Regions from separate parts of the Paenibacillus sp. FSL H7-0942 genome, predicted to be linked through region 3. Evidence: a T-box and tRNA genes for the amino acid it is inferred to sense, from the RefSeq annotation. Region 3 holds a T-box; the other regions hold tRNA genes.

Region 1 (10,135 bases), 3.2 Mb from region 3:
AAGTCTGTTCCCTCCGAGACGGATCCCGAGTAGTGCGGGGCACGTGAAACCCCGTATGAATCCGGCAGGACCATCTGCCAAGGCTAAATACTTCCTAGCGACCGATAGTGAAGCAGTACCGTGAGGGAAAGGTGAAAAGCACCCCGGAAGGGGAGTGAAATAGAACCTGAAACCGTGTGCTTACAAAAAGTCAGAGCCCGTTTTAGGGGTGATGGCGTGCCTTTTGTAGAATGAACCGGCGAGTTACGTTCCCGTGCAAGGTTAAGGTGAAGAGCCGGAGCCGCAGCGAAAGCGAGTCTGAATAGGGCGATGTAGTACGTGGACGTAGACCCGAAACCGGGTGATCTACCCCTGTCCAGGGTGAAGGTGCGGTAACACGCACTGGAGGCCCGAACCCACGCATGTTGAAAAATGCGGGGATGAGGTGGGGGTAGCGGAGAAATTCCAATCGAACTCGGAGATAGCTGGTTCTCCCCGAAATAGCTTTAGGGCTAGCCTCGGAAAACAGAGTCGTGGAGGTAGAGCACTGATTGGGTGCGGGGCCCGCAAGGGTTACCAAGCTCAGTCAAACTCCGAATGCCATAGACTTACTTCCGGGAGTCAGACAGTGAGTGCTAAGATCCATTGTCAAAAGGGAAACAGCCCAGACCATCAGCTAAGGTCCCCAAGTGTGTGTTAAGTGGGAAAGGATGTGGAGTTGCACAGACAACCAGGATGTTGGCTTAGAAGCAGCCACCATTGAAAGAGTGCGTAATAGCTCACTGGTCGAGTGACTCTGCGCCGAAAATGTAACGGGGCTAAACACACCACCGAAGCTATGGCTTGATGCTTTGCATCAGGGGTAGGGGAGCGTTGTATAAGGGTTGAAGGTGTACCGTAAGGAGCGCTGGACATTATACAAGTGAGAATGCCGGTATGAGTAACGAAAAGATCAGTGAGAATCTGATCCGCCGAAAGCCTAAGGGTTCCTGAGGAAGGCTCGTCCGCTCAGGGTAAGTCGGGACCTAAGGCGAGGCCGAAAGGCGTAGTCGAAGGACAACAGGTCGAAATTCCTGTACCACCGTAAGCCGTTATGAGCAATGGGGGGACGCAGTAGGGTAGTGACGCGGACTGATGGATGTCCGTCTAAGCAGTAAGGCTGATGTGTAGGCAAATCCGCACATTGTAAGGCTGAGCTGTGATGGGGAGCGAAAATTATAGTAGCGAAGGTCATGATCTCACACTGCCAAGAAAAGCCTCTAGCCAGGTGATGGTGCCCGTACCGCAAACCGACACAGGTAGGCGAGAAGAGTATTCTAAGGCGCGCGGAAGAACTCTCGTTAAGGAACTCGGCAAAATGACCCCGTAACTTCGGGAGAAGGGGTGCCCCGGTAGTGTGAATAGCACGAGGGGGCCGCAGTGAAAAGGCCCAAGCGACTGTTTAGCAAAAACACAGGTCTGTGCGAAGCCGTAAGGCGAAGTATACGGGCTGACGCCTGCCCGGTGCTGGAAGGTTAAGGGGAGTGGTTAGGAGCAATCCGAAGCTGTGAACCGAAGCCCCAGTAAACGGCGGCCGTAACTATAACGGTCCTAAGGTAGCGAAATTCCTTGTCAGGTAAATTCTGACCCGCACGAATGGCGTAACGACTTGGGCGCTGTCTCAACGAGAGATCCGGTGAAATTTTAATACCTGTGAAGATGCAGGTTACCCGCGACAAGACGGAAAGACCCCATGGAGCTTTACTGCAGCTTGATATTGAATTTGGGTACGATCTGTACAGGATAGGTGGGAGCCTTTGAAACGTGAGCGCCAGCTTGCGTGGAGGCAACGTTGGGATACCACCCTGATCGTATCTAGGTTCTAACCTGGTACCGTAATCCGGTGCGGGGACAGTGTCAGGTGGGCAGTTTGACTGGGGCGGTCGCCTCCTAAAGAGTAACGGAGGCGCCCAAAGGTTCCCTCAGAATGGTTGGAAATCATTCGAAGAGTGCAAAGGCATAAGGGAGCTTGACTGCGAGACCTACAAGTCGAGCAGGGACGAAAGTCGGGCTTAGTGATCCGGTGGTACCGCATGGAAGGGCCATCGCTCAACGGATAAAAGCTACCCTGGGGATAACAGGCTTATCTCCCCCAAGAGTCCACATCGACGGGGAGGTTTGGCACCTCGATGTCGGCTCATCGCATCCTGGGGCTGAAGTAGGTCCCAAGGGTTGGGCTGTTCGCCCATTAAAGCGGTACGCGAGCTGGGTTCAGAACGTCGTGAGACAGTTCGGTCCCTATCTGTCGTGGGCGTAGGAAATTTGAGAGGAGCTGTCCTTAGTACGAGAGGACCGGGATGGACGTACCGCTGGTGTACCAGTTGTTCCGCCAGGAGCACCGCTGGGTAGCTATGTACGGACGGGATAAACGCTGAAAGCATCTAAGCGTGAAGCCCCCCTCAAGATGAGATTTCCCAGTATGTAAGACCCCTTGAAGACGACGAGGTAGATAGGCTGGGGGTGGAAGTGCAGCAATGCATGGAGCTGACCAGTACTAATCGGTCGAGGGCTTATCCAATAGCAAGTTGTAATTCGCATGTTTCGTTTCGAATCTAGTTTTCAGAGAACGATCTCTGAATGTAAGCTATGCTATGCGTTTGGTGGCGATGGCGGAGGGGTTCCACACGTACCCATCCCGAACACGACCGTTAAGCCCTCTAGCGCCGATGGTACTTGGACCGCAGGGTCCTGGGAGAGTAGGACGCCGCCAAGCGAAACCCCATTGGGGTATTTTTTTTCGAAAATTGATAAGGGCCCTTAGCTCAGTTGGTTAGAGCGCACCTCTGATAAGGGTGAGGCCGGTGGTTCGAGTCCACCAGGGCCCATAGCAAGACCACAACAATGAAATACACCAGAGTATGGGGCCATAGCTCAGCTGGGAGAGCGCCTGCCTTGCAAGCAGGAGGTCAGCGGTTCGATCCCGCTTGGCTCCACCATTCCCTGATAGCTCAGTTGGTAGAGCACTCGACTGTTAATCGAGTTGTCACAGGTTCGAGCCCTGTTCGGGGAGCCAGTAAGGCCCGTTGGTCAAGGGGTTAAGACACCTCCCTTTCACGGAGGTAACAGGGGTTCGAATCCCCTACGGGTCATAATATGGAGGCTTAGCTCAGCTGGGAGAGCATCTGCCTTACAAGCAGAGGGTCGGGGGTTCGATCCCCTCAGCCTCCACCATATAACTTTATAACGACGCGGGGTGGAGCAGCCCGGTAGCTCGTCGGGCTCATAACCCGAAGGCCGCAGGTTCAAATCCTGCCCCCGCAATTATACTTTCCTTGAGAAAGTGATCTGGAACCGTGGTGTAGTTGGCCTAACATGCCTGCCTGTCACGCAGGAGATCGCGGGTTCGAATCCCGTCGGTTCCGCCATTTTTTTAATGTAGTAAGGCTCGGTAGCTCAGTCGGTAGAGCAGAGGACTGAAAATCCTCGTGTCGGCGGTTCGATTCCGTCCCGAGCCACCATTTATAACACCATGTAATACGCCGGTGTAGCTCAACTGGTAGAGCAACTGACTTGTAATCAGTAGGTTGGGGGTTCAAGTCCTCTCGCCGGCACCATGTAATCCTGGAGGATTAGCGAAGCGGCCAAACGCATCAGACTGTAAATCTGCTCCCGTACGGGTTCGGTGGTTCGAATCCATCATCCTCCACCAGTTTTTCTATGAGTCATTAGCTCAGTTGGTAGAGCACCTGACTTTTAATCAGGGTGTCGAAGGTTCGAGCCCTTCATGACTCACCATTATATGCGCGTGTGGCGGAATTGGCAGACGCACTAGACTTAGGATCTAGCGTCTTTGACGTGGGGGTTCAAGTCCCTCCACGCGCATCCTTTATTTGCGGAAGTGGCTCAGCGGTAGAGCATCGCCTTGCCAAGGCGAGGGTCGCGGGTTCGATTCCCGTCTTCCGCTCCAATATTTTGCGCCCTTAGCTCAGCTGGATAGAGCGTTTGACTACGAATCAAAAGGCCGGGAGTTCGAATCTCTCAGGGCGCGCCATTATAACTTCATATTTTGCCGGCGTGGCGGAATGGCAGACGCGCTCGACTCAAAATCGAGTGGGAAACCGTGGAGGTTCGAGTCCTCTCGCCGGTATAGATAACGGGATGTAGCTCAGCTTGGTAGAGCACCTGGTTTGGGACCAGGGGGTCGCATGTTCAAATCGTGTCATCCCGATTGTTGTTATGCGGGTGTAGTTCAATGGTAGAACTTTAGCCTTCCAAGCTAATAGCGTGGGTTCGATTCCCATCACCCGCTTATATATTAAAAAAGAAAGAGACGGTGAGTACCGTCTCTTTCTTTTTTTTGCATTCACAGGCATATTGACCATGATTGTATACAAAGACCAGGGATTATTTGGCTGAATATCATGTACCAGCATGTATCCCATCCTCACGATATATTCCCCTCTCTTTTAAGTCTGTCCTTAGTCATTGTGGAAGTGTTCAAATAGAGAAGGTCTAACACATGTTCGAACACAAGAATATTTTTTCTTTACCACAATTTATAAAAACGCTTACAAAAATAGCTTGCGTAAATCATTAACCTGTAATACTATATCAATTAAGCGCTTAACCTTTAGGGGTAAGGCGCTTAAACTTAACGTAGATTAAGCGCTTAACCCGTAAAGGAAAGGACGGCGATCAAACTCATGAAAACAATTCGATTAACGATGGCCCAGGCACTGCTTCGATACTTGGATCAGCAATATATCTCGGTTGACGGGGTGGAAACCAAGTTTGTGAAGGGAATCATCGGTATTTTTGGACATGGCAATGTAACAGGCATTGGAGAAGCGCTGGAGCGCAGTCCGGGAAGCCTGACGTATATGCAAGGCAAGAACGAACAAGGCATGGTGCATACGGCAGCGGCTTATGCCAAGCAGAAGAACCGTAGACAGATCTATGCATGTACAACATCCATTGGACCTGGTGCTTTGAATATGATTACGGCGGCAGCTACTGCAACGGTGAACCGAATTCCGGTTTTATTGCTTCCTGGAGACAACTTTGCTACACGGGAACCGGACCCGGTACTTCAGCAGTTGGAAGTGAGCAGTGATTATACAATCTCAGCCACTGATCCATTCAAAGCGGTCAGCAAGTACTGGGATCGCATTGTTCGTCCCGAACAGTTGATGATTGCTGTTACACAGGCCATGCGTGTGCTAACCGATCCAGCAGAGACGGGAGCAGTAACGCTCGCACTGCCGCAGGATGTGCAGGCAGAGGCATACGATTATCCAGAATCGTTCTTTGCCCGCAAAGTACATTATCTGGATCGTCGTCCCCCGGTACAGGCAGCCATTGAGCGGGCAACGGAGCAGATTGCCCGAGGCAGAAAACCGCTGCTCGTTGCAGGCGGCGGTGTGTTGTACTCTGAGGCGTCCGTTCAACTCTTGGAGTGCGCCGAGGCATTTGGTATTCCGATCGCCGAGACGCAGGCGGGCAAGAGCGCAGTTTCTTGGGACCACCCACTAAATGTGGGGGCCATCGGGGTTACGGGCTCTCTGGCAGCCAATAGGCTGGCGAGAGAAGCAGACGTTGTGATCGGCGTCGGTACGCGGTTCTCGGATTTTACGACGGCGTCCCGCTCTGCTTTTCAGCATCCAGAAGCTTCATTCATCAACATCAACCTGAACGGCATGGATGCCGCCAAGTTAGGCGGAGAAGCCATTCTGGCAGATGCACGCGAAGGATTGCAGGCTTTGCAAAAGGAATTGCAGGAAAGACAATACCGAAGTGCATATGGTGCATCCGAAATCGCTGATCTCCGCGCTGAGTGGAATGCAGAAGTGGATCGGCTGTATGCAGCTCAACATGAAGCAGGGCTGGCACAGACTACAGCAGTTGGCATCGTTAACCGGACCATTGATCCATCCTCCGTCATAGTGTGTGCGGCAGGCAGTCTGCCGGGTGATCTACATCGTCTGTGGCGTGCGTCTGAACCAAAGACATACCACATGGAGTATGGATTCTCCTGTATGGGGTACGAGGTAAGTGGAGCGTTCGGAGCAGCACTTGCCGAGCCGGATCGTGAAGTGTACGCCATGGTAGGGGATGGCAGTTATCTGATGCTGCATTCGGAGTTTGTGACCAGTTTGCAGGAACAGAAGAAGATGACTATTTTATTATTCAACAACAATGGATTCCAATGTATTCATAATTTACAGCGGGAACATGGCAGTGACGGGTTTGGCAATGAGTTCCGTTATCGGGAATCCGAGAGTGGACGACTGACCGGGGATTACATGCCAATGGACTTTGCTGCACACGCCCGAAGCATGGGAGCCAAATCCTATAGAGCGGAGACAGCAGAACAGCTGGAACAAGCACTCCGAGATGCGAAGAACGAAACAGTGAGTACGTTGATTGAGATTTCGGTCGTGCCTGGAACCAACGCAGGTGGATACGAGTCATGGTGGAATGTGGGTGTACCTGAGGTATCTGCCGAAGAAAAGGTAGTTCATGCTCATCACACCATGCAAGCCAACCGTGCCAAAGCAAGACCGATTTAATCCGGTTTAATATAGTGAACAACAATGTTGAACGACAAAGGAGACGTGGAGCAATGAGCAAGCTGCCATTCCAGCTTGGGATTCATCCGATCAATTGGGTCGGTGAAGATGTGAAGGAGCATGGTGATGCGACAACGTGTGCACAGATTCTGGATGACATTCAGCGTCTTGGGCTGACGGGTACAGAGATGGGACGTAAATATCCTACCGATCCTACTATATTGCGTGAGGAATTGAGCAAAAGGAATATCAAGCTGATCTCCCAGTGGAAATCTGTACTTTTCTCCGACCCGGCATATCGTCAGTCGGAGCTGGACAGTTATCGCAAACATGCGGAATTTCTGCAATCCATGGGCAGTAAGGTGATCAGTACGGCGGAGGTAGGCGGGTCACTTCATTTTGATCCAAGACGGACACCGAATGAAAAAGAAGTGCTCAGACTCAGCGAATCTGAATGGCATATCCTCGCTGAAGGATTGAACGAAGCAGGAGCTATTGCCCGCGAACATGGGTTGAAGCTTACGTATCATCATCATGGAGGCACAGTGGTAGAGCAACCGGATGAGATTGATCGACTGATGGAGCTGACAGACCCTTCTCTCGTGTATCTGCTCTATGATACTGGTCATGCGTACTACGGCGGAGCCGATCCACTTGAACTGCTGCGCAAACATTATGATCGGATCGCCTATATCCATCTGAAAGATATCCGCCCGCATGTGCTGGATGAAGCACGCGCGGAGCAATCTGACTTTGTCGGCTGTATTCGTAGAGGAGTGTTCACTGTACCAGGCGATGGATGCATTGATTTTGCACCAATTCTACAAGAACTGATCACACGAGGGTACGATGGCTGGGCGATGCTTGAAGGAGAGCAGGACCCTGCGATTCATAACCCATATGAGTATGCGAAGCGATCTTTGAACTATATGGAGTCGTTATACCAACACAGCTGATTCGTTTAGCATTGTAGCGGTCAGAGGCCACACCTATGAAGCGAAAAAGGAAGAAGGCCAGCAAGAGTATAAAGTTACGATTGGAAAATAAAACTGACTTACTCTAGCCGTTTACGAGTTCTTACGATGGAATGAGTAACTAGTCTAGATATCCATATAGAACATGGAAAATCCCACTACAGAAAGGGGCTCACATGCAATGACTTACGTATCCTTTCCGGTATCCAGGAAGAAGGATTTCACCGCGATTGGCCGCTTGTGCATCGACTTGAACGCCAATGAGATCAATCGCCCGATGGAAGAGACGATGACGTTTACGAAGTATGTAGGTGGCTCTCCGGCCAATATTACGATTGGCATGTCCAGACTGGGTATGAAGACGGCTTTTATCGGCAAAATCGCAGGTGACCAGATGGGCAGATTCATCCAGAGTTATTTGGAGAAGAACGGCATCGACACATCAAATGTAGTTACAGATGACACCGGAGCGGTGACAGGGCTTGCTTTTACAGAAATCAAAAGCCCAACGGATTGCAGTATCCTGATGTACCGGGACAATGTAGCGGATTTGTTATTACAGGCGCAAGAGGTACAAGAGCAGTTGATTGCTGAATCCAAAGTGCTGTTAATCTCAGGCACAGCCCTCGCGCAGAGCCCATCCCGTGAAGCCGTATTACAGGCACTAACGTATGCAAAAAAACATGGCACAGTTATTGTGTTTGATCTAGACTATCGCCCATACACATGGACATCGGACGAAGAGACAGCGGTCTATTACAACCTTGCAGCCGAGAAATGCGATATCATCCTCGGCACACGTGAAGAGTTCGACATGATGGAGACATTCGACCACAATCCGGATCATAGCGATCAGGTGACTGCACAGAAATGGTTTGATTTCTCAGCGAATATTGTAGTAATCAAACACGGGAAGGAAGGATCCATTGCTTATACGCGTGAAGGGCTTTCCCACCGTGCGGACAGCTATCCGGCAAAAGTGGTCAAAACGTTCGGGGCAGGCGATTCCTATGCGGCTGGGTTCCTGTATGGATTGATGCAGGGCTGGACGATTGAGCGCAGTATGGCCTATGGCAGTGGCGCAGCAAGTATCGTCATTTCAAGCCACAGCTGTTCGGATGCGATGCCAACAGTAGAACAGGTGAATGATTACATCGAACGTTGCAATCGGGGCGAGATCACCGTGTCCTGAAGCACGTTGCAATACTTTGAACAACGTACTCATACAGATCAACATCAATCATATAAGTTCAACATAAGGGATCACACATAAGCGAAGGGAGACAGGGCTATGGGAAAAGGAATTTCTGAAGCGTCTGCAACAGCGACAATGGTACAAAACTGGATCGGAGGTGCCTGGGTAACCCCGGCGTCAACTCGCACGGAGCCAGTGGTGAATCCGGCTACAGAAGAGGTTATTGCACATGTGCCATTGTCCGAACAAGCGGATGTGGATCTGGCGGTTCAGACAGCACAAGAAGCGTTCAAATCCTGGAGCAGCACACCGGTTCCGCGCCGTGCACGTATTTTGTTCCGCTACCAGCAGCTGCTGGTTGAACATTGGGAAGAGCTAGCTCGCCTGGTGACACTGGAGAACGGTAAAAGTTATGCCGAAGCGTACGGAGAGGTATTGCGTGGCATTGAATGTGTCGAGTTCGCGGCTGGTGCCCCGAATCTGATGATGGGCAAACAACTGCCTGACATCGCGACAGGACTGGAGTCGGGCATGTACCGCTACCCAATCGGTGTAATTGGGGGGATTACCCCATTCAATTTCCCGATGATGGTGCCGTGCTGGATGTTCCCGCTGGCTATTGCGTGTGGTAACACCTTTGTCCTGAAGCCGTCCGAGCGCACACCGCTGCTGGCAGGCCGCCTGGCAGAGCTGTTCAAGGAAGCGGGGCTTCCGGACGGCGTGCTCAACATCGTTCACGGTGCGCATGATGTCGTGAACGGGTTGCTGGAACATAAGGATGTTCAAGCGATCTCCTTTGTCGGATCACAACCTGTAGCTGAATACGTCTACACCACTGCATCCAAGCATGGCAAACGGGTACAGGCACTGGCTGGTGCCAAAAACCACTCCATCGTTATGCCGGACGCCGATCTGGATCTAACCGTGAAAGAGATTACCAGTGCAGCTTTTGGTTCAGCAGGGGAGCGTTGCATGGCATGTGCGGTTGTTGTGGCTGTGGGTGATGTGGCTGACGAACTGGTACAAAAGCTGGTGGAAGCTGCAGACCGCATTACCATTGGTAACGGCATGGATGAGGGCGTGTTCCTCGGTCCTGTCATCCGTGGACCACATAAAGAGCGTACACTCAGTTACATTGAAGCCGGAGAGCAGGAAGGCGCGGCATTGATTCGGGATGGACGTAAGGATCAGGCGACAGGTGAATCCGGTTATTTTGTAGGGCCTACGGTATTTGACCAAGTTGATAGCAATATGAAAATCTGGCAGGATGAGATCTTTGCTCCGGTACTCTCGGTGGCAAGAGTGTCTACGCTGGAGGAAGCCGTTGAGCTGGCGAACCGTTCTGATTTTGCCAACGGGGCGTGTCTGTTCACCCGCAGCGGAGCGAGTATGCGTCAATTCCGTGAAACGATTGATGCGGGCATGTTGGGTATTAACCT
Region 2 (10,135 bases), 1.7 Mb from region 3:
AACTATCAGGGAATATGCTTCAGAGATCATTCTCTGAAAACGAGGTCTGTGTTTTGTTTTTTCGTTGTCTCGATTTTTGAATTAAGGTTGGCTTTAGCCCATGCGCATTCTCATGAAGCAGCTTAACATCTTCAAGTAACCGAGGATTTTGTTCAATTAATTATTCGCTTCAAAAAAAGAGGGAGCACATATCTGCTCCCTTCACTTACAATTTCACTTCTATAATCTTAACTTCATATGTTTCAAACGTTCATCTTTTGGCACAGCGTTGTGATGCTTCCTAGTGCCATCTTAGACGTTAGACTACATTGTCTCAGTCTCAATTCCTGATTATCAGTACACGTGCCACGCTTATGCGATTTATCGCTTATCCTTAGTGCGAACTGTTTTCATATTGGGCTGTTCAAGTTGAATTAGAATTTTACCAAATCTTCCTCCACGTGAGAAGGTCACAGTACTATCCTTGTACGTATCGCTAATGTAATCCTCAGCCAATCTGAGGGAATCTTCATCCGATGGTAACTCATACGTATTAAGCCATTCTGGCAGCTTCTCGATAATCTCTTCCACCGGTACTTCAAATGAGTTAACTTCTCTCGTAATGATCATCGTATAAGAATAACCCTTCAAATACAGCAACTGTTGGATATACCCCATATCATCGACCTTGTGTGAAGAAGTTACACCCAGTACATCCTTAAGTTCATCCATTAGTGTGTGTTCCTTCTGTCCCGCCATAGTACTTATATACACATACTTCCGGGCACAATTGATCGCCTGCTCAATCGTTTCCCAATCCGACATCGCTGGACACATGGATGCAAATGCAAAGTCATATTTCTTCTCCCAGCCTTTATCCTGAATAGAGATTTCCTCATATCGTTCGTTTACGATTTCGATTTTGGATTCCAGAGCTGGAGGTATCGTCTCTTTCATAAGGGAGACAAGCAACTCAGAAGGCTCAACTGCCGTCACACTTGCCCCCTTTTCCGCAAAAGGAATGGTAAATATGCCTGAGGCTGCTCCAATGTCCAAAATGGATAACCCTGCAAATTCCACACCCTGGTTTTCAATCCAGCCCATAATGCGTTCAGAACGCTGCTTTCCTTCTTCGGTGAACGACTGTGCATGATAATCCCTGGCCCATCGCTCAAAAGCTTCTTCTATATTAAAGGGGGCGCTTTTCTTCTTATATTTTGAACTTCTCGGACGATTCTTCCATGCCTCTTCCCATACAGAAAGATCAAATAACAGATCGGTATCCGATACATTTTTTCCATTAGTCACTCTACTTCACTCCTCCATATTAAAGACTTTACTTATCTACAATATACTCAATATAATCATACGTCAATCTTTATTAACGTCCATCTTCTCTTACTCTAGATTTTCTTACTGCACATAAATCGTTTCATATAAAATAAAAATAGCCCTACACATTGCATAAGCAACATGTAGGGCTATTCAATATACCGGCGAGAGGACTCGAACCTCCACGGTTTCCCACTCGATTTTGAGTCGAGCGCGTCTGCCATTCCGCCACGCCGGCATATGCTGGAGGCGCCACCCAGATTCGAACTGGGGATAAAGCTTTTGCAGAGCTGTGCCTTACCACTTGGCTATGGCGCCATATTTTGGAGCGGACGACGGGAATCGAACCCGCGACCCTCGCCTTGGCAAGGCGATGCTCTACCGCTGAGCCACGTCCGCATAATGGCTGGGGATATAGGATTTGAACCTATGCATGACGGAGTCAAAGTCCGTTGCCTTACCGCTTGGCTAATCCCCAATAAAAAATGAAAAAACAAAGGGGCGATCGAGGGGAATTGAACCCCCGAATGCCGGATCCACAAACCGGTGCGTTAACCACTTCGCCACGACCGCCATAAAAGGTTAATTTCTAAAAATTTAATTGGCAGGGGCAGCAGGAATTGAACCCACACCAACGGTTTTGGAGACCGTTGTTCTACCTTTAAACTATGCCCCTAAAAACTGGTGGAGGATGATGGATTCGAACCACCGAACCCGTACGGGAGCAGATTTACAGTCTGATGCGTTTGGCCACTTCGCTAATCCTCCAGGATTAAATGGTGCCGGCGAGAGGACTTGAACCCCCAACCTACTGATTACAAGTCAGTTGCTCTACCAGTTGAGCTACACCGGCTTATTAAATTATTTTAAAAATGGTGGCTCGGGACGGAATCGAACCGCCGACACGAGGATTTTCAGTCCTCTGCTCTACCGACTGAGCTACCGAGCCATAATAAAGTCTAATCTTAATTCCTTACACTTTATATAGGGCATCAGTGCCATACAGCAGATGTAGTGAACAGTTTGCCTCATGTAAAGATTAAATGGCGGAACCGACGGGATTCGAACCCGCGATCTCCTGCGTGACAGGCAGGCATGTTAGGCCAACTACACCACGGTTCCAGATCACTTTCTCAAAGGAAAGTATAATTGCGGGGGCAGGATTTGAACCTGCGGCCTTCGGGTTATGAGCCCGACGAGCTACCGGGCTGCTCCACCCCGCGTCGTTATAAAGTTTATATGGTGGAGGCTGAGGGGATCGAACCCCCGACCCTCTGCTTGTAAGGCAGATGCTCTCCCAGCTGAGCTAAGCCTCCATAATATGACCCGTAGGGGATTCGAACCCCTGTTACCTCCGTGAAAGGGAGGTGTCTTAACCCCTTGACCAACGGGCCCTAATGGCTCCCCGAACAGGGCTCGAACCTGTGACAACTCGATTAACAGTCGAGTGCTCTACCAACTGAGCTATCAGGGAATATATGCATTTGCACTGCAAATGCAATTCATCGTACAACATCAACATGCAGAGCCTGTTTTCTATGTATGATGAAAGAGTTCGCTTGGCGGCGTCCTACTCTCCCAGGACCCTGCGGTCCAAGTACCATCGGCGCTAGAGGGCTTAACGGTCGTGTTCGGGATGGGTACGTGTGGAACCCCTCCGCCATCGCCACCAAACGCATAGCATAGCTTACATTCAGAGATCGTTCTCTGAAAACTAGATTCGAAACGAAACATGCGAATTACAACTTGCTATTGGATAAGCCCTCGACCGATTAGTACTGGTCAGCTCCATGCATTGCTGCACTTCCACCCCCAGCCTATCTACCTCGTCGTCTTCAAGGGGTCTTACATACTGGGAAATCTCATCTTGAGGGGGGCTTCACGCTTAGATGCTTTCAGCGTTTATCCCGTCCGTACATAGCTACCCAGCGGTGCTCCTGGCGGAACAACTGGTACACCAGCGGTACGTCCATCCCGGTCCTCTCGTACTAAGGACAGCTCCTCTCAAATTTCCTACGCCCACGACAGATAGGGACCGAACTGTCTCACGACGTTCTGAACCCAGCTCGCGTACCGCTTTAATGGGCGAACAGCCCAACCCTTGGGACCTACTTCAGCCCCAGGATGCGATGAGCCGACATCGAGGTGCCAAACCTCCCCGTCGATGTGGACTCTTGGGGGAGATAAGCCTGTTATCCCCAGGGTAGCTTTTATCCGTTGAGCGATGGCCCTTCCATGCGGTACCACCGGATCACTAAGCCCGACTTTCGTCCCTGCTCGACTTGTAGGTCTCGCAGTCAAGCTCCCTTATGCCTTTGCACTCTTCGAATGATTTCCAACCATTCTGAGGGAACCTTTGGGCGCCTCCGTTACTCTTTAGGAGGCGACCGCCCCAGTCAAACTGCCCACCTGACACTGTCCCCGCACCGGATTACGGTACCAGGTTAGAACCTAGATACGATCAGGGTGGTATCCCAACGTTGCCTCCACACAAGCTGGCGCTCATGCTTCAAAGGCTCCCACCTATCCTGTACAGATCGTACCCAAATTCAATATCAAGCTGCAGTAAAGCTCCATGGGGTCTTTCCGTCTTGTCGCGGGTAACCTGCATCTTCACAGGTATTAAAATTTCACCGGATCTCTCGTTGAGACAGCGCCCAAGTCGTTACGCCATTCGTGCGGGTCAGAATTTACCTGACAAGGAATTTCGCTACCTTAGGACCGTTATAGTTACGGCCGCCGTTTACTGGGGCTTCGGTTCACAGCTTCGGATTGCTCCTAACCACTCCCCTTAACCTTCCAGCACCGGGCAGGCGTCAGCCCGTATACTTCGCCTTACGGCTTCGCACAGACCTGTGTTTTTGCTAAACAGTCGCTTGGGCCTTTTCACTGCGGCCCCCTCGTGCTATTCACACTACCGGGGCACCCCTTCTCCCGAAGTTACGGGGTCATTTTGCCGAGTTCCTTAACGAGAGTTCTTCCGCGCGCCTTAGAATACTCTTCTCGCCTACCTGTGTCGGTTTGCGGTACGGGCACCATCACCTGGCTAGAGGCTTTTCTTGGCAGTGTGAGATCATGACCTTCGCTACTACAATTTTCGCTCCCCATCACAGCTCAGCCTTACAATGTGCGGATTTGCCTACACATCAGCCTTACTGCTTAGACGGACATCCATCAGTCCGCGTCACTACCCTACTGCGTCCCCCCATTGCTCATAACGGCTTACGGTGGTACAGGAATTTCGACCTGTTGTCCTTCGACTACGCCTTTCGGCCTCGCCTTAGGTCCCGACTTACCCTGAGCGGACGAGCCTTCCTCAGGAACCCTTAGGCTTTCGGCGGATCAGATTCTCACTGATCTTTTCGTTACTCATACCGGCATTCTCACTTGTATAATGTCCAGCGCTCCTTACGGTACACCTTCAACCCTTATACAACGCTCCCCTACCCCTGATGCAAAGCATCAAGCCATAGCTTCGGTGGTGTGTTTAGCCCCGTTACATTTTCGGCGCAGAGTCACTCGACCAGTGAGCTATTACGCACTCTTTCAATGGTGGCTGCTTCTAAGCCAACATCCTGGTTGTCTGTGCAACTCCACATCCTTTCCCACTTAACACACACTTGGGGACCTTAGCTGATGGTCTGGGCTGTTTCCCTTTTGACAATGGATCTTAGCACTCACTGTCTGACTCCCGGAAGTAAGTCTATGGCATTCGGAGTTTGACTGAGCTTGGTAACCCTTGCGGGCCCCGCACCCAATCAGTGCTCTACCTCCACGACTCTGTTTTCCGAGGCTAGCCCTAAAGCTATTTCGGGGAGAACCAGCTATCTCCGAGTTCGATTGGAATTTCTCCGCTACCCCCACCTCATCCCCGCATTTTTCAACATGCGTGGGTTCGGGCCTCCAGTGCGTGTTACCGCACCTTCACCCTGGACAGGGGTAGATCACCCGGTTTCGGGTCTACGTCCACGTACTACATCGCCCTATTCAGACTCGCTTTCGCTGCGGCTCCGGCTCTTCACCTTAACCTTGCACGGGAACGTAACTCGCCGGTTCATTCTACAAAAGGCACGCCATCACCCCTAAAACGGGCTCTGACTTTTTGTAAGCACACGGTTTCAGGTTCTATTTCACTCCCCTTCCGGGGTGCTTTTCACCTTTCCCTCACGGTACTGCTTCACTATCGGTCGCTAGGAAGTATTTAGCCTTGGCAGATGGTCCTGCCGGATTCATACGGGGTTTCACGTGCCCCGCACTACTCGGGATCCGTCTCGGAGGGAACCAACTTTCAACTACAGGGCTTTTACCTTCTTTGGCGGGCCTTTCCAGACCTCTTCGCTTAACCGGTTCCTTTGTAACTCCATGTGAGACGTCCCACAACCCCAAAGAGCAAGCTCTTTGGTTTGGGCTTCTCCGCGTTCGCTCGCCGCTACTGACGGAATCACTATTGTTTTCTCTTCCTCAGGGTACTTAGATGTTTCAGTTCCCCTGGTATGCCTCTACACAACCTATGTATTCAGTTGTGAGTAACTGGAAATTACCCCAGCTGGGTTTCCCCATTCGGACACCCCCGGATCAAAGCTTGCTTACAGCTCCCCGAGGCAGTTTCGTTGTTCGCCACGTCCTTCATCGGCTCCTAGCGCCTAGGCATCCTCCGTGTGCTCTTAGTAGCTTAACCATTTTGTTCCGGTTTCGGTCGCTCGCTTCCCTTGTTTTGCTTGCGCAAAGCCAAAAGTCGCTCTCACCCGATACCATCACAAAAGCAATTTAACTACCTTTATACACTTGACTTGTTTGCACAAGTTCAGCTTAAAGGAATGTTCTAATTCGCGTTTGTTTCGTTTCGATATCTAGTTTTCAAAGAACAAGCTCCATGCAAAAGCAAGCTGTTTTGAGAGTTTGAGCTCTCAAAACCGAACAACGAGTGAGTGTTTTGCAGCTAAGCTGCGTATTTGAATGTTTCCGTTGCAGGAAACGATTCTCCATAGAAAGGAGGTGATCCAGCCGCACCTTCCGATACGGCTACCTTGTTACGACTTCACCCCAATCATCTATCCCACCTTCGGCGGCTGGCTCCTTGCGGTTACCCCACCGACTTCGGGTGTTATAAACTCTCGTGGTGTGACGGGCGGTGTGTACAAGACCCGGGAACGTATTCACCGCGGCATGCTGATCCGCGATTACTAGCAATTCCGACTTCATGCAGGCGAGTTGCAGCCTGCAATCCGAACTGAGACCGGCTTTGTTGGGATTGGCTCCATCTCGCGATTTCGCAGCCCGTTGTACCGGCCATTGTAGTACGTGTGTAGCCCAGGTCATAAGGGGCATGATGATTTGACGTCATCCCCACCTTCCTCCGGTTTGTCACCGGCAGTCTATCTAGAGTGCCCACCCGAAGTGCTGGCAACTAAATATAAGGGTTGCGCTCGTTGCGGGACTTAACCCAACATCTCACGACACGAGCTGACGACAACCATGCACCACCTGTCTCCTCTGTCCCGAAGGAAAGATACATCTCTGCATCGATCAGAGGGATGTCAAGACCTGGTAAGGTTCTTCGCGTTGCTTCGAATTAAACCACATACTCCACTGCTTGTGCGGGTCCCCGTCAATTCCTTTGAGTTTCAGTCTTGCGACCGTACTCCCCAGGCGGAGTGCTTAATGTGTTAACTTCGGCACCAAGGGTATCGAAACCCCTAACACCTAGCACTCATCGTTTACGGCGTGGACTACCAGGGTATCTAATCCTGTTTGCTCCCCACGCTTTCGCGCCTCAGCGTCAGTTACAGCCCAGAGAGTCGCCTTCGCCACTGGTGTTCCTCCACATATCTACGCATTTCACCGCTACACGTGGAATTCCACTCTCCTCTTCTGCACTCAAGTCACCCAGTTTCCAGTGCGATCCGGGGTTGAGCCCCGGGATTAAACACCAGACTTAAATGACCGCCTGCGCGCGCTTTACGCCCAATAATTCCGGACAACGCTTGCCCCCTACGTATTACCGCGGCTGCTGGCACGTAGTTAGCCGGGGCTTTCTTCTCAGGTACCGTCACCTTGAGAGCAGTTACTCTCCCAAGCGTTCTTCCCTGGCAACAGAGCTTTACGATCCGAAAACCTTCATCACTCACGCGGCATTGCTCCGTCAGGCTTTCGCCCATTGCGGAAGATTCCCTACTGCTGCCTCCCGTAGGAGTCTGGGCCGTGTCTCAGTCCCAGTGTGGCCGATCACCCTCTCAGGTCGGCTACGCATCGTCGCCTTGGTGAGCCGTTACCTCACCAACTAGCTAATGCGCCGCAGGCCCATCCCCAAGTGACAGATTGCTCCGTCTTTCCAGTTTCCTTCAGGCGAAGAAAACAATTATTCGGTATTAGCTACCGTTTCCGGTAGTTGTCCCAAACTTGAGGGCAGGTTGCCTACGTGTTACTCACCCGTCCGCCGCTAACCATCAGAGAAGCAAGCTTCTCTTCAAGTCCGCTCGACTTGCATGTATTAGGCATGCCGCCAGCGTTCGTCCTGAGCCAGGATCAAACTCTCCAATAAAGTATTGAAAAGAGCGATAAGCTCATTTTGAATCTGACGAGATTAAAAATCTCATTTGTGCTCCAGCCGATCCAAGCCAAGGCTTGTTTCAAACTTTCGCGTTCATTCTGCAAGCAGAATGTTTACTCACTCGTTGTTCAGTTTTCAAAGATCAAACACGATTTGTTTTACTTCTTTTTTCGTCTCAACCAAGTTTCGGCGGCGACTTAAATAATGTAACACATTTCGTTTGTTTTCGTCAAGAACTTTTTTTTAATTTCTTTTTCGAAGCTTTAGTTCTTCACTTTTCCTCTGAAGAATTTATCCTTTGTTGGCGACAATCTCGTTTGAGGAACGAAATATAATGTATCATATATCGTGAATGAGAGTCAACATCTTTTTATAAATTATTAAACAAACAAAAAAGGAAGGTTTCCCCTCCCTTATGTGATCAATATAATGTCAGGCCTCTGGAGAAGGTTATGCCTCAATCCAATACCGAATTTCCCGGCCCTCTCCTCCGATTGATGGCCATCCTGCCGATTCTTTTACAATAGAACGAAAGACCAGCTTACGTATTACCAAAGGCAGATCTTCTCGAACAAATCTTAACTGTGGATGATGAACAAGTTCATTCATGCTCCACGGCTCCTTGCGACTTCTTAACACACGCAGCAGCAGTTCTGAGCACTCACTCATTTTGGACATTACGGAAAACTCACAGGCAAGCAGGACAAGCTCTACTCGCTGCTCCAGCGTCTCCGAGCTTACGGTAAGCTCTTGATAAAGTTTCCATAAAGCGCGATCCAGATTCTGCACATGTGTCCAGACGGCATGATCCGGGTATATCCCCTGTTCAATCAATACAATTCTTGCCCAGTTCCCCAGAGCCTCTAATACATTGTAGTAGGCATCTACAACATGACCTTCCTGAATATGACGTTTGGCCTCCACATACATTCTCAAGAAACTGGTGAATTCATGAAGCAGCTTCTGCTCACGCAATTCTGCCCCAAAGGTAGACAGTTCTTCTCGCAAATCACTTAAGGCGCTGTCCGCTTCCCAGATAATCTCACCTTCAATCAGACACTGGGTGAGATTATTATGATTCCCGGTTACTACACTACTCTTTAATTCATGACGGCTCGCATAGATCATCTGATAACGAAGATCACCATATCTGTAATGTCCGACCGTCGACTTCAATTGATCATCATTATGAACAACAAGTACTAATAATTCGAAATCTTGAATTAGGGAGCCGTGGAATCGCTCTCCCGGGTGGGAATAAGCGATAGCCCCAACTGCCCCTGTCTCTTCCGACTGTTCGGACAAAAAAGCAAGGTTCTTTAATTCCACGATTCCCTCCATACATTTCATGGCAGATAAGCGCCAAGTCAGTTATAATGTAATTCTACATCCAGACTGAAGTTTCCTTCTTTTCCAGGTCCAATACTACTCATACGATAGGAGCATTTTTCATGATTTTTAAATCAGCAAAAATTAATGCTTTTCGCACTTGGGGATTACTACTGACCATGCTAGGTATGGGCCTAATGATACTGGGAACAGCCGGGATTGTTTTCTGGGGACATGCAGGCAAGGTATTCGCAGCTGTAGGACTCGTCATCGGACTGATTGCCATGATGGCCAGTCTAGCCATTTATTTCTGGGCGGGTATGCTCTCCACCAGTGCAGTACAAGTCGACTGTCCGGAATGCGGGAAGTTAACCAAAATGCTTGGCAAAACGGATCGTTGTATGTTCTGTCATACCATCCTCACCCTGGACCCTAATAAAGCCAACATGACCAGTCAACAACTGAAAGCGCCTTCTACACAAGCTCCCCCCACCGATGGTTAGCACAAAATGGTCTCCAACCGTTAAATGTCTTTTACCTTAATTTCATTGAAGAACAAAAAAAGGCCCGGTATGTTTACCGGACCTTTTTTGGACTTGGTTTATAAGTGAGCCCTTATTGCTGTTATCAATAGCTAAAATATGAAGTAAGTTATAAGTTCTACGACCAATAAAGTGGTAGACTGCACGTATGATGGTACCCAAGGAGAAACTTTGAGCTTAGCGAAAATAAATTAAAGCAATCAGACACTCTGAGTTCGAGTAAATTATTTCTGGTAACCAGCCTGCTTTAATACCTCCCATGCAGAGGCATTAGCAAAACTCCGATTCCATGCTGCTACTCCGCCCAGCTTCAACGAAGCAATCAAATCCACACGTGCCTGAAGGGACACGGCATCTTCGATCCATATTTTCTTGGTGGCTCCGTCTTCCTTATATTCCACAT
Region 3 (10,135 bases):
TTAACTTCATATTCACTATAGAACTGAAAAACTTCATTATAATTTAAATAATACAACCCGAAACATAAACCTATAATTAATAAATTTAATAAAATTAATACCACAATGAAATTAAAATATTGAAATAATAGAGAGTTGAAAATCTCAATACTATTTTTAATTAATGCAGAGGTATAACCAATAGTAATTATTACTGTTACAAACAACCCTATTATATTAATATTATCCAAATAACTCTGGAAAGTGACCAGTGGATAGTTTAATACGATAAGCACCTTTAAAAAATAAAAACCTTGATTATAAAATCTCCCAATACGCCTTTCGATAAAGATCCCTATTCCTATAAATACTACGATCACCAATATTCCTATAAATTGTTTTTCTACAATATTATTGGGAGTAAAATCCATTGAAACTAATATCATTGTAAATGAGAAAACTAGAATAAATAAATGTATAAACAGTTTACTCCATTTATCAATGATTAGAGAATTAAGCATAATCAGCATTAACTCATTTCTAAACTTTTTTATTTGAGTTTTATCAACCTTATTTTCATTATTAATTTTTAACTTTCCTGTAATTATTAAGTGGATTTTGTTTGTTTTATTTATAATATTCTTTTTATAATATACAATTGTTAATATAAATGCTGCTATCACACATAAAAGAAAAATGATCGCGAAAATAAGTAATATAATAAGCTCCCCCAATTTTATTTTGTTTTAAACAAAGTTTAATCAACATAGAAAAGGCCGCTGACAGTTAAGATACCCAATCAAACGACCTTTTCTTATTATTTGTTTACTTCAACTTCACCAGGCTGTAGTTCTTCTTACCTTTACGGATAATGATGAATTTACCGCCGATGGCATGCTCTGCCGACACTGTGAATTCAAGCTCCGTGATTTTCTCACCGTTCATGGAGATAGCGCCTTTAGTGACATCCTCACGGGCCTGGCGTTTGGATGGCTCCAACCCCAGATCTACGAGCCAGTCGACGATATTTTTCGCTTCGCCGTCCGTTTCGAATGTTGGCATTTCCTTGAAACCCTGCTCGATTTCATCTGCTGTCAGGGAACGGATATCACCACTGAACAGCGCCGCTGTAATACGTTTAGCCTGTTCTAGCATTTCTTCGCCGTGAACGAATTTTGTCATTTCTTCCGCGAGTGCTTTCTGTGCTTCACGTCTGTGCGGCTCTGTCTCTACCTTTTCAGCCAAAGCTTCAATTTCTTCTTTGCTCAGGAAGGTAAAGTATTTCAAGTATTTGATCACATCACGGTCATCTGTATTCGCCCAGAACTGGTAGAACTCAAATGGTGTTGTTTTGTTCGGGTCAAGCCAGATTGCGCCGCCAGCTGTTTTACCGAATTTCGTACCGTCGGATTTGAGCATGAGTGGAATGGTCAGACCGTACGCCTTCGCTTCTGATCCTTCTTTTTTACGAATCAGATCAAGACCACTCGTGATATTCCCCCATTGATCCGAACCGCCGATTTGAAGCTGTACATCTTCGTTCTGGAACAGGTGCAGGTAGTCGAGTGATTGAAGGATCTGGTAGGAAAACTCGGTGAACGAGATTCCGCCTTCCAGTCTGCTCGCAACGACATCCTTAGCCAACATTGTGTTGAGGTTAAAGTTTTTGCCGTAGTCACGCAAGAATTCAATGACATTGATTTTGTGTGTCCAATCGTAGTTGTTCACCATGCGAACCTGATTATCACCGTCTGTTACGAACAATTTCTTCATCTGCGCTGTCAGTGCATCCACATTCTCCTGCACTTGCTCCATCGTTTGCAAAGAACGTTCTGCCTGCCGACCACTTGGGTCACCAATCGTTCCTGTAGCTCCACCAATCAGAATGACTGGACGGTGTCCTGCCAGTTGAAAACGTTTCAGCATCATGAATGGAATGAGATGTCCGATATGCATGCTATCCCCCGTAGGGTCAACGCCGCAGTACAATGAGATTGATTTGGTTTCAGTCAACTCACGCAGTCCCTCTGCATCCGTCTGCTGGTTAATGGCGTCACGCCACTGTAGTTCATCAATAATATTCATCATGTGTATAACCCCTTTTCTATCCTCAAGATTCAGTCATGATCAACGTTAAATTACGAAATTACACGCTGGAACGGCTTTTTTGGACACAAAAAAATCGCCTCCTTGTCTTCATTAAGACACAGGGACGATTATCATAACCGTGGTACCACCCAAATTGCATGGATAACACGTGACCTTAACACGTTATCCATACCACTTTTGGCAATATATCGTTTGCCCATCCGCTTGGCATTACCCAAGTACTCCAGAGTGTAATTCGCAGCCCTTGTATGTATCAGGTTCCATCAACCCCTGACTTTCTGTAACAGGGACAAAGCCGCTACTGCGCTCTATCAACGTGATTCATGTATTCAATTTATAGCAAGTATAGCCGAACGTTTCAGTCATTGCAAGACCAAGTATTAATCTTTGAACAGAACAACGGTTGCATAGTTGAAACCAGATTATATGATCATCATGTTCAATTTTCCGTGATAATAACCATAGGCTTTCTCCGCGATCTGATCCTCATTGTTCCAAAACTGCTGATCCAGCGCATCTAAGTGCTGCTCTTGTTCCTTTGTCAGGAATTTAGGAATATCCCACAGTTCGGTAAGCCTTTCATCCTCTTTCAGATGCTCAATACAGCCGTATGCTGACGTTATAATCTCCACGACTTGAGTCGCACCAATGATATGTAATGCCCGCAACGCGTAACGGTATACCTCTTCCCCCCAGTTGCAGAAAAACTGTATAAAACCGCCATTAAAGACATCCGCCTCTAATAGCCATAAAGCAGCAATGTCCTGCTCGTTCGAAGTCAACGATGCCCAGCCCTGTTCAGATTCATTCTTTTTTTCGACAAATAACACAGCATAGTCATACCATACATCATTAATATCATGCTCGCTCATGTAACACACCTCACTTTTTTTATGTCATGCCCTCTAACTCCTGACGTTTACTCGTCTGATACCAATGTAAATACGGATCACCGATCTGCTGGAAAGCTTCCTGAACACCCCTGTTCAGTTCCTTCATCACTTCATTTGTGTAGTTCAAATGCGTTTCTTTATTATCCACGCCATGTCTTTCCAACAACCCTACATGCGTCGCGGTGAAAATAATATCTTCCAGCAACCAATAGATGACTTCATCCGGCTGTTTCACCCGTTTTTCTAATGAGACGAGACCACGTTCGTATATTCGAACGATATACGCATCTTCTCCACTCTCTACATAGGGCACCCCATCCCATTTAAAGCTCTCAAACAAGCGGTTAACATAGTTCTGCATCTGTTCCCTAGGGAAAGATGTACGCTCTAAAAGCTGTAAAAGGAAGTCTGCCAATTGTTGTTTGCTTAACATGTTGGACATGAATGCACCTGCCTCTATAAAGTAACGTCGATGACAGAATGAAAAATGAAAAAGCTGCCCAAGGCAGCCTCTTTATATTTATTCCTACTGTTCAATCAGGTCCCACAAAAAGTCTGATACGAAGTATTACATTGTGCAGGTAGTTCGGCATATTCAGCCTGTTCAGGTGAGTGTGCAAACGGATCTGAAAGAACTGCCAAAAGCTTCTCCATCACGCTAAGATCTCCATGATTCTCTGCTCGCTCAAGCGCTTCTTCAACCCGATGATTGCGAGGAATGACAGCTGGATTGTTTGTTCGCATCAACTGCCCAGAGACTTCCTTCTCCCCTTGCTGTCTGTCCAATCTTGCTTGCCACCGCTCATGCCATTCAGCAAATTCTGGCGTGCCAAACAAAGCTGTCCCTTCCAATGTATCAAAGGTCAATGCCAGGAACGTATTGGTGTAATCTGCACTATGCTTCTCCATAAGTTCAAGAAGCTCCTTGATCAACGCTTCATCTTCAGCCTCTTCATCCAACAAACCCAGTTTGGCACGCATTCCCTTGAGCCAATGATGATGGTACAATTCAGAAAATTGTGCGATGGCATCCTGAGCGAGTTGCACGGCCTGTTCTTCATCTTCATGCAACAACGGCAGAAGCGTCTCAGCAAAGCGAGCCAAATTCCACCCGGCAATATACGGTTGATTACCATAAGCATAGCGACCTTGCCTGTCAATGGAGCTGAATACGGTTGAAGGATTATAAGCATCCATAAAGGCGCATGGACCATAATCGATGGTCTCACCACTAATGGCCATGTTATCTGTGTTCATCACGCCATGAATGAAACCAACACGCTGCCACTGGGCAATGAGAGCCGCCTGCCGCTTAATCACTTCCTGAAGGAGCAGAAGATAGCGATTCTCAGCTTTAGCAACCTCAGGAAAATGTCGATGCAACGTATAATCAGCCAATGCCCGAAGATCGTCGATAGACCCCCATCTGGCTGCATACTGGAAGGTTGCTACCCGGATGTGACTGGAAGCCACCCGGGTTAAAATGGCACCCGGCCGCTCTGTTTCGCGGATAATGTTTTCTCCTGTAGACACCACAGCCAGACTGCGTGTCGTTGGAATACCCAGTGCATACATCGCTTCACTAATAATATACTCTCGTAACATGGGCCCAACAGCAGCACGTCCATCTCCTCCACGAGAGTACGGTGTTCTTCCTGATCCTTTGAGCTGGATATCCACTCGCTCGCCCTGTGGCGTAATCTGTTCACCCAGCAGCAAAGCACGTCCATCTCCAAGCATGTTAAAATTGCCAAATTGATGCCCTGCATAGGCCTGAGCCAAAGGCTCGGCTCCTTCAGGGATCGAATTACCTGCAAAAATTTGCGCTCCTTCATCACTGTCAAGAGACTCCACATCCAGTCCCAAGCTGGATGCAAGCAATCTATTGAAAATGATCAGCTTTGGTGATTCAACAGGCACTGCGCCCTGACTTGTAAAAAAGGGTTGCGGTAACTGCGCATAACTATTCTCCAAGTTCCACCCTTTGTTCAACGTTTCTTGTTGCATGGTGATCACAACTCCTTTTCTGCACCAGGGATATCCCTTGGTTATATTGTAGCCTTGTGAACCAATGCTCATTTATGTAGTCGCATGGAAATTCAATTCAAGAGGTTGTTGACTTAAACGAACATCTAAAATGTTCTTGATGAAACTTTAGCATATTTGCATGTCTTTTGCATTCCTCATGAATCGTAAGCACAAAAAAATCCAAGAGGTTTCTTTGACAAGTGGGGTCATTCCCTTTCACTCCACTTCCCAGAAAACCGTCTTGGATCTATTCCACTTACTTACTACTAGATGACACGTCTGTTATTACAAGGATTACGTGTGTGCTTCTTGAGCCTGTACAGGCTGTATTGGCAAGTTCTCTTTTTTCAAAGCAAGGTTAAAGAAGACATTAAGCAGGATCGCTGACAAACTTCCTGTGATAATACCATCGCTAACAATAATCCGAATACTTTGAGGAAGCTGGGCAAACAGATCGGGTACAGCAGTAACACCGAGCCCAAGTGAAACGGAGCAAGCCACGATCAATAGATTGGATTGTTTGCCAAAATCGACGTTTTGCAGCATTTTGATCCCGGATGAGACAACCATTCCAAACAAGACAACAGTCGCTCCTCCGAGGACAGCACTTGGAATAATGGTTGCAAAAGCAGCTACTTTCGGAATGAGTCCCAGAAAGACCAGAATACCTCCGGCTGCAACAACAACATTGGTCGTTTTCACTTTGGAGAGCTGAACCAAACCAACATTCTGTGCAAATGTATTGTATGGAAAGGCATTAAAGATGCCGCCCAGGACAAACGCGAGACCTTCTGCGCGATATCCCCGTGCCAGATCTTTTTCGTTGATCGGTTGATCACAGATTTTGCTCAAAGCCATAAATACACCTGTTGATTCGATGATAACCACCGTACCTACAATAATCATTGTAATGATTGGGCCAATTTCAAAGGTAGGCCATCCAAAGTAAAAGGGTTGAGGTAAATGGAACCAGGAGGCTTCCTGTACAGAGGCAAAATTCACTTTTCCCATAATGGCTGCGATGAGGGTCCCAACGATAATACCAAGGAGAACAGCCAGGGATTTAACAAAACCGCGAGCATATCGATTCAGGATTAGAATGAACAGTAATACACCAAAGGAAAGCGCCAAATTGTCCAAACTTCCGAAATTCTCACTGTTTGCTCCACCCGCCATGTTTTTAATTCCCGTTGGAATCAGCGCAAGACCGATGATGGTTACCACTGTACCGATCACAACTGGCGGAAACAATTTGACGATTTTGCTGAAAAATACGGCAAAGATGACGATAAATAACCCGGCTGCGATGATCGACCCATATATGGCAGGAATTCCGTATTGCGATCCAATCGCAATCATCGGTGTCACCGCTACAAAAGAACTTCCGAGCACCGCTGGCAAACCAATACCCAAGTACTTCCCTTTCCGAGCCTGAAGCCATGTTGCAATCCCACACGTTAACAGGTCAATGGATACCAGATACGCCAACTGCTCTGCAGTCAGATTTAGTGCTCTGCCCACAAGCAAAGGCACCAGAATTGCTCCCGCATACATCGCGAGTACGTGCTGAATTCCCAATGAAAAAACTCTCATCTTTTTGGTTTCTTTCATCCCACGTTGCCCCCCTGAAATTAGAATCAACAGAACCGCTGCAAAATCATGTTATGTTGATTCACATTATATAAACTATTCAAGGAAGTTCCATGATTCATAACATAGAATTGTGATAAGAGATAAAGAGCCCAACTAAAATTGGGCGTGTTATACAAAAGGTACTCTCAAACCATTTATATCGTGTTATATTAGTTGACATAGAGAAACGAAAATACTCTTTAACTCAGAAGAAAAGAAACATGAACTTTGGATTTAACTTCAGTGATTCATGTAAATGCATAATGTTTGAACATCATTTCTTTCATATTCTCAGCTTGTCGAGTTAAGAGGTTTAATGTTAAAACGTTGCTCCATTACCTCTCCGTTCTGGTGAACCCTCTCCGTAAAAAACACTTCTTCTCTGTTCATCAGAACAACGGATGAAGCTCTGGTCCCATAGTCAAATTTTTCACTTTTAACGAAGATGGGAGAAAGCAAACGTTCCCATTCCAATGGAACACCTGTATGAGGGAGAAGCTCATCCACTGAAGGGTCTGCCATTTGCAACAAACCTAACATTTGTTCTGTCAGGGTAGCTTTGTCCTCCCCTTGGATGATTTTCTCCAGCCCTTCTTTTCCACGCTTCACCTTGGGCCAATCCGTATTAATCAAGTGATTACTAATCCCGTATATTCCCGGTTTCAACTTCATCACAACATTACCTACATTAGAATAATAATAGAGGTCGTCAAGATCACCCACTAACAAATTGTAGCCAGGATAATCATTTCGGCTTTGCTCCGCATGTTGCATATATTGCTTGGGTGTGGACGTTCCCTTTAAAAAATCAGCAACCAGATCTCCTCTTGAGCCCTTGGCATGTACATCTTCATTCGGATCACGATAATTCGTGATAGCAGCCAGACGCCCCTCTGTGGTTACGCCCATCCAGGTTCCCATTTTCGACAAATCCCGGCCAGCCAATATATGAGGATGATCTTCCCAATAGTGTGCTTGAGCCGTAGGTCTGTGATAGAATTCATCCCTATTTGATCCCAATATAAGCGGATACTTTGGATGCATGTTGTAAGCAAATAAAATTAAACACATGGGAATCTTCAACTCCTATATTCGTTAAACCTCTGATTTCGCGCCTTTATATAGCATAGTCAACTACAATTACATCTTCCACCCAACCATCGAGGGAAGCTACAAATGCCTGATGAGCAGGATGTGGACCATAGGCGCGCAATGCCTCCTGATCTTCAAACGTCACTCTCAATCCAATCGTGTAACCTTGGATACGATCCGTTTCTTCCGTTGCATTGATCCCTGCGGTCAGCCCGACAATCCCCGGTATTTGTTCCTGTAACGCGAGCAACTGATCCACCCATTCCTGCTGTTTAGCTAGTGTGGTTTTATCGTTAAATTTAAAAACAACCAAATGTTCAAACATCTTGTTTTTCCTCCTATGTCCATTCGAATAGTAATGCAATTTCGTTAAATAAAGTTAATTCAACAATTCCAATCCACCCATCATATAAGGGACCACTCTGTTGGCTAATTCAGCCGGAGATTCCTGCCCGCCTTCAATATTCCATCGATATGTCATGCCATAGATCGACCAACTTAGCGTGGTTGCCGTAATTTTCAGCGTTTTGGGATCTACATCACCCGCTACTTTGCTCAATAATTCAAGAAGGAATTGCTCCAGTTGAGTCTTGATGTTCTCTTCAATAATTGGTGCAACTGTCTCATATTTTTTGATGCAACCATTACTTGAGACGTGATAATCACATAATGAAAATATAAGTTGCTGTATGGTTTCGGCTGATAACCGGGCATCCGGGTCCACTCTTTTCGTCACATATTCCATAAAAGCATCCGCTAAAAAGGCTTCAAGCAGTGCATATTTATCCTGAAAATGGGCGTAGAATGTAGCCCTGTTAATTGTGGCTTGTTCTGTAATGTTTTGAATCGTAATACTGTTGAAATTTTTAATATTCAATTGGTTTATAAACGCATCAAGAATTAATTGACGAGTACGGATTACACGCGGATCGTTAGAATTGGAAGATACTACACCTGACATTTCCTAATACTCCTTTGTACTAAAGATCGTTGGATAGGTTCTTCTATTATAGATAAGTGCTGTTTATTCAACAAGTAAAAAGGGATTTCGGATTGCCAAGTCATCATACAATTTTCGAAGTCTTTCGCTTAAGCAACAAAATGATCAATCTGTTGGTTGAGCGAGTATTTAGGGATTGCTAATATTACACTCGTACCCACTGAGAGGTACATAATAATGGAGGTGCTTATTTTGAGTAATCAACAACATAGCGTTATTTCTACGGAGCGTTTGTTTCAACCATATACGGTTCAAAAACTAACCCTGTCCTCGCGAATCGTCATGTCCCCCATGGCTCGTGCCTTCTCCCCGGATGGTGTGCCAGGTCCCGATGTAGCTGCATATTATCGTCGGCGTGCCGAGCATGGTGTTGGACTTATTATTACCGAAGGTGCAACCATTGAGCATCCATCTGCATCAAGTGAGCCTAGAATCCCTCATATGTATGGAGAAGCAGCTCTTCAAGGGTGGGCTGAAGTGGTCGAACAAGTCCATGAAGCTGGCGGCAAGATTTTTCCGCAGATTTTACATATGGGCATTGTCCGTCCTTCAGGATCTAGCCTCACCCGGAAGCCCCGTCGCTTAGTCCATCAGGTCTCGATATGGAGGGTAATCAGGTAAGTGCACCTATGACGGAGGCAGAGATCGCAACGGTGATTCAAGCTTATGCTGATGCAGCAGTTAATGCGCAACGCATCGGTTTTGACGGAATTGAGCTTTACGGTGCACACGGTTTTCTGATCGATCAGTTTTTCTGGAAAACAACGAATAGGAGAACGGACCGCTATGGCGGTGACCTACAGAAACGAACTCAATTCGCGGTTGAACTTGTAATGGCAGTTCGTGCTGCGGTAGGTCCTGATTTTCCTATTGCGATGCGGGTTTCCCAATGGAAGATGAATGATTATCAAGCCAGACTGTTCGACACCCCCGAACAATTGGAACAATTCCTTCGTTTGTTAGTTGACGCAGGTGTAGATATCTTCCACTGCTCGACACGACGCTTCTGGGAGCCCGAGTTCGACGGATCTGATCTTGGATTTGCAGGTTGGGTAAGAAAACTGAGTGGTCAAACCACTATTACAGTCGGTTCTGTGGGTATGCCAGATGAGCCTGAAGCAGGAGTAGATAAAGCAGCACATCCAGGTATGAGCGAACTTATGAAGCGATATGAGCAACGGGAATTTGATCTGGTAGCTGTGGGACGTGCGCTTCTTGGTGACCCGGCATGGGCAGTTAAAGTACAGGAAGGCCGCGCATCTGAAATTCACCCTTTTACACCTGAAGCACTGGCTACGTTAAACTAAGAACAATACCTTATTGTTCCAGACATTTTTTTGTCTCATATATATAGGTTTGAACTCATGAATCAACTATACTTAGCAAAGGGCTCGCTTTCCCT

The links. A T-box is a leader RNA that pairs with one kind of tRNA and senses whether it is charged. The one in region 3 lies ahead of tyrS (tyrosine--tRNA ligase), so its partner is inferred to be a tRNA-Tyr.
Region 1: it has a tRNA-Tyr gene. The T-box ahead of tyrS (tyrosine--tRNA ligase) is inferred to sense a tRNA for this amino acid. The anticodon was not compared.
Region 2: it has a tRNA-Tyr gene. The T-box ahead of tyrS (tyrosine--tRNA ligase) is inferred to sense a tRNA for this amino acid. The anticodon was not compared.

What each region holds. Positions count from the first base shown of each region.
Region 1 is NZ_CP150279.1:316,343-326,477, forward strand. It holds rRNA gene MHI48_RS01390 (23S ribosomal RNA) at 1-2,536, shown strand, start outside; rRNA gene rrf (5S ribosomal RNA) at 2,615-2,731, shown strand; tRNA gene MHI48_RS01400 (tRNA-Ile) at 2,770-2,843, shown strand; tRNA gene MHI48_RS01405 (tRNA-Ala) at 2,879-2,954, shown strand; tRNA gene MHI48_RS01410 (tRNA-Asn) at 2,956-3,031, shown strand; tRNA gene MHI48_RS01415 (tRNA-Glu) at 3,036-3,107, shown strand; tRNA gene MHI48_RS01420 (tRNA-Val) at 3,114-3,189, shown strand; tRNA gene MHI48_RS01425 (tRNA-Met) at 3,206-3,279, shown strand; tRNA gene MHI48_RS01430 (tRNA-Asp) at 3,306-3,383, shown strand; tRNA gene MHI48_RS01435 (tRNA-Phe) at 3,401-3,476, shown strand; tRNA gene MHI48_RS01440 (tRNA-Thr) at 3,497-3,572, shown strand; tRNA gene MHI48_RS01445 (tRNA-Tyr) at 3,582-3,667, shown strand; tRNA gene MHI48_RS01450 (tRNA-Lys) at 3,678-3,753, shown strand; tRNA gene MHI48_RS01455 (tRNA-Leu) at 3,760-3,840, shown strand; tRNA gene MHI48_RS01460 (tRNA-Gly) at 3,851-3,925, shown strand; tRNA gene MHI48_RS01465 (tRNA-Arg) at 3,933-4,009, shown strand; tRNA gene MHI48_RS01470 (tRNA-Leu) at 4,027-4,105, shown strand; tRNA gene MHI48_RS01475 (tRNA-Pro) at 4,113-4,186, shown strand; tRNA gene MHI48_RS01480 (tRNA-Gly) at 4,197-4,267, shown strand; gene iolD (3D-(3,5/4)-trihydroxycyclohexane-1,2-dione acylhydrolase (decyclizing)) at 4,662-6,527, shown strand; gene iolE (myo-inosose-2 dehydratase) at 6,581-7,483, shown strand; gene iolC (5-dehydro-2-deoxygluconokinase) at 7,683-8,693, shown strand; gene MHI48_RS01500 (CoA-acylating methylmalonate-semialdehyde dehydrogenase) at 8,793-10,135, shown strand, end outside.
Region 2 is NZ_CP150279.1:5,804,083-5,814,217, forward strand. It holds tRNA gene MHI48_RS25595 (tRNA-Asn) at 1-12, opposite strand, end outside; gene MHI48_RS25600 (bifunctional 2-polyprenyl-6-hydroxyphenol methylase/3-demethylubiquinol 3-O-methyltransferase UbiG) at 361-1,287, opposite strand; tRNA gene MHI48_RS25605 (tRNA-Leu) at 1,471-1,549, opposite strand; tRNA gene MHI48_RS25610 (tRNA-Cys) at 1,556-1,629, opposite strand; tRNA gene MHI48_RS25615 (tRNA-Gly) at 1,636-1,710, opposite strand; tRNA gene MHI48_RS25620 (tRNA-Gln) at 1,715-1,789, opposite strand; tRNA gene MHI48_RS25625 (tRNA-His) at 1,812-1,884, opposite strand; tRNA gene MHI48_RS25630 (tRNA-Trp) at 1,914-1,987, opposite strand; tRNA gene MHI48_RS25635 (tRNA-Tyr) at 1,994-2,079, opposite strand; tRNA gene MHI48_RS25640 (tRNA-Thr) at 2,089-2,164, opposite strand; tRNA gene MHI48_RS25645 (tRNA-Phe) at 2,185-2,260, opposite strand; tRNA gene MHI48_RS25650 (tRNA-Asp) at 2,356-2,433, opposite strand; tRNA gene MHI48_RS25655 (tRNA-Met) at 2,461-2,534, opposite strand; tRNA gene MHI48_RS25660 (tRNA-Val) at 2,552-2,627, opposite strand; tRNA gene MHI48_RS25665 (tRNA-Glu) at 2,634-2,705, opposite strand; tRNA gene MHI48_RS25670 (tRNA-Asn) at 2,710-2,785, opposite strand; rRNA gene rrf (5S ribosomal RNA) at 2,869-2,985, opposite strand; rRNA gene MHI48_RS25680 (23S ribosomal RNA) at 3,064-5,989, opposite strand; rRNA gene MHI48_RS25685 (16S ribosomal RNA) at 6,300-7,852, opposite strand; gene MHI48_RS25690 (nucleotidyltransferase-like protein) at 8,312-9,190, opposite strand; gene MHI48_RS25695 (DUF2614 family zinc ribbon-containing protein) at 9,313-9,693, shown strand; gene MHI48_RS25700 (glycosyl hydrolase family 18 protein) at 9,957-10,135, opposite strand, start outside.
Region 3 is NZ_CP150279.1:4,093,896-4,104,030, forward strand. It holds gene MHI48_RS18190 (hypothetical protein) at 1-662, opposite strand, end outside; gene tyrS (tyrosine--tRNA ligase) at 805-2,064, opposite strand; T-box leader at 2,185-2,412, opposite strand; gene MHI48_RS18200 (DUF4375 domain-containing protein) at 2,511-2,960, opposite strand; gene MHI48_RS18205 (Imm63 family immunity protein) at 2,980-3,423, opposite strand; gene MHI48_RS18210 (protein adenylyltransferase SelO) at 3,519-4,988, opposite strand; gene MHI48_RS18215 (nucleobase:cation symporter-2 family protein) at 5,304-6,620, opposite strand; gene MHI48_RS18220 (NRDE family protein) at 6,933-7,712, opposite strand; gene MHI48_RS18225 (Dabb family protein) at 7,759-8,058, opposite strand; gene MHI48_RS18230 (TetR/AcrR family transcriptional regulator) at 8,113-8,694, opposite strand; partial or broken gene MHI48_RS18235 (NADH:flavin oxidoreductase) at 8,911-10,040, shown strand.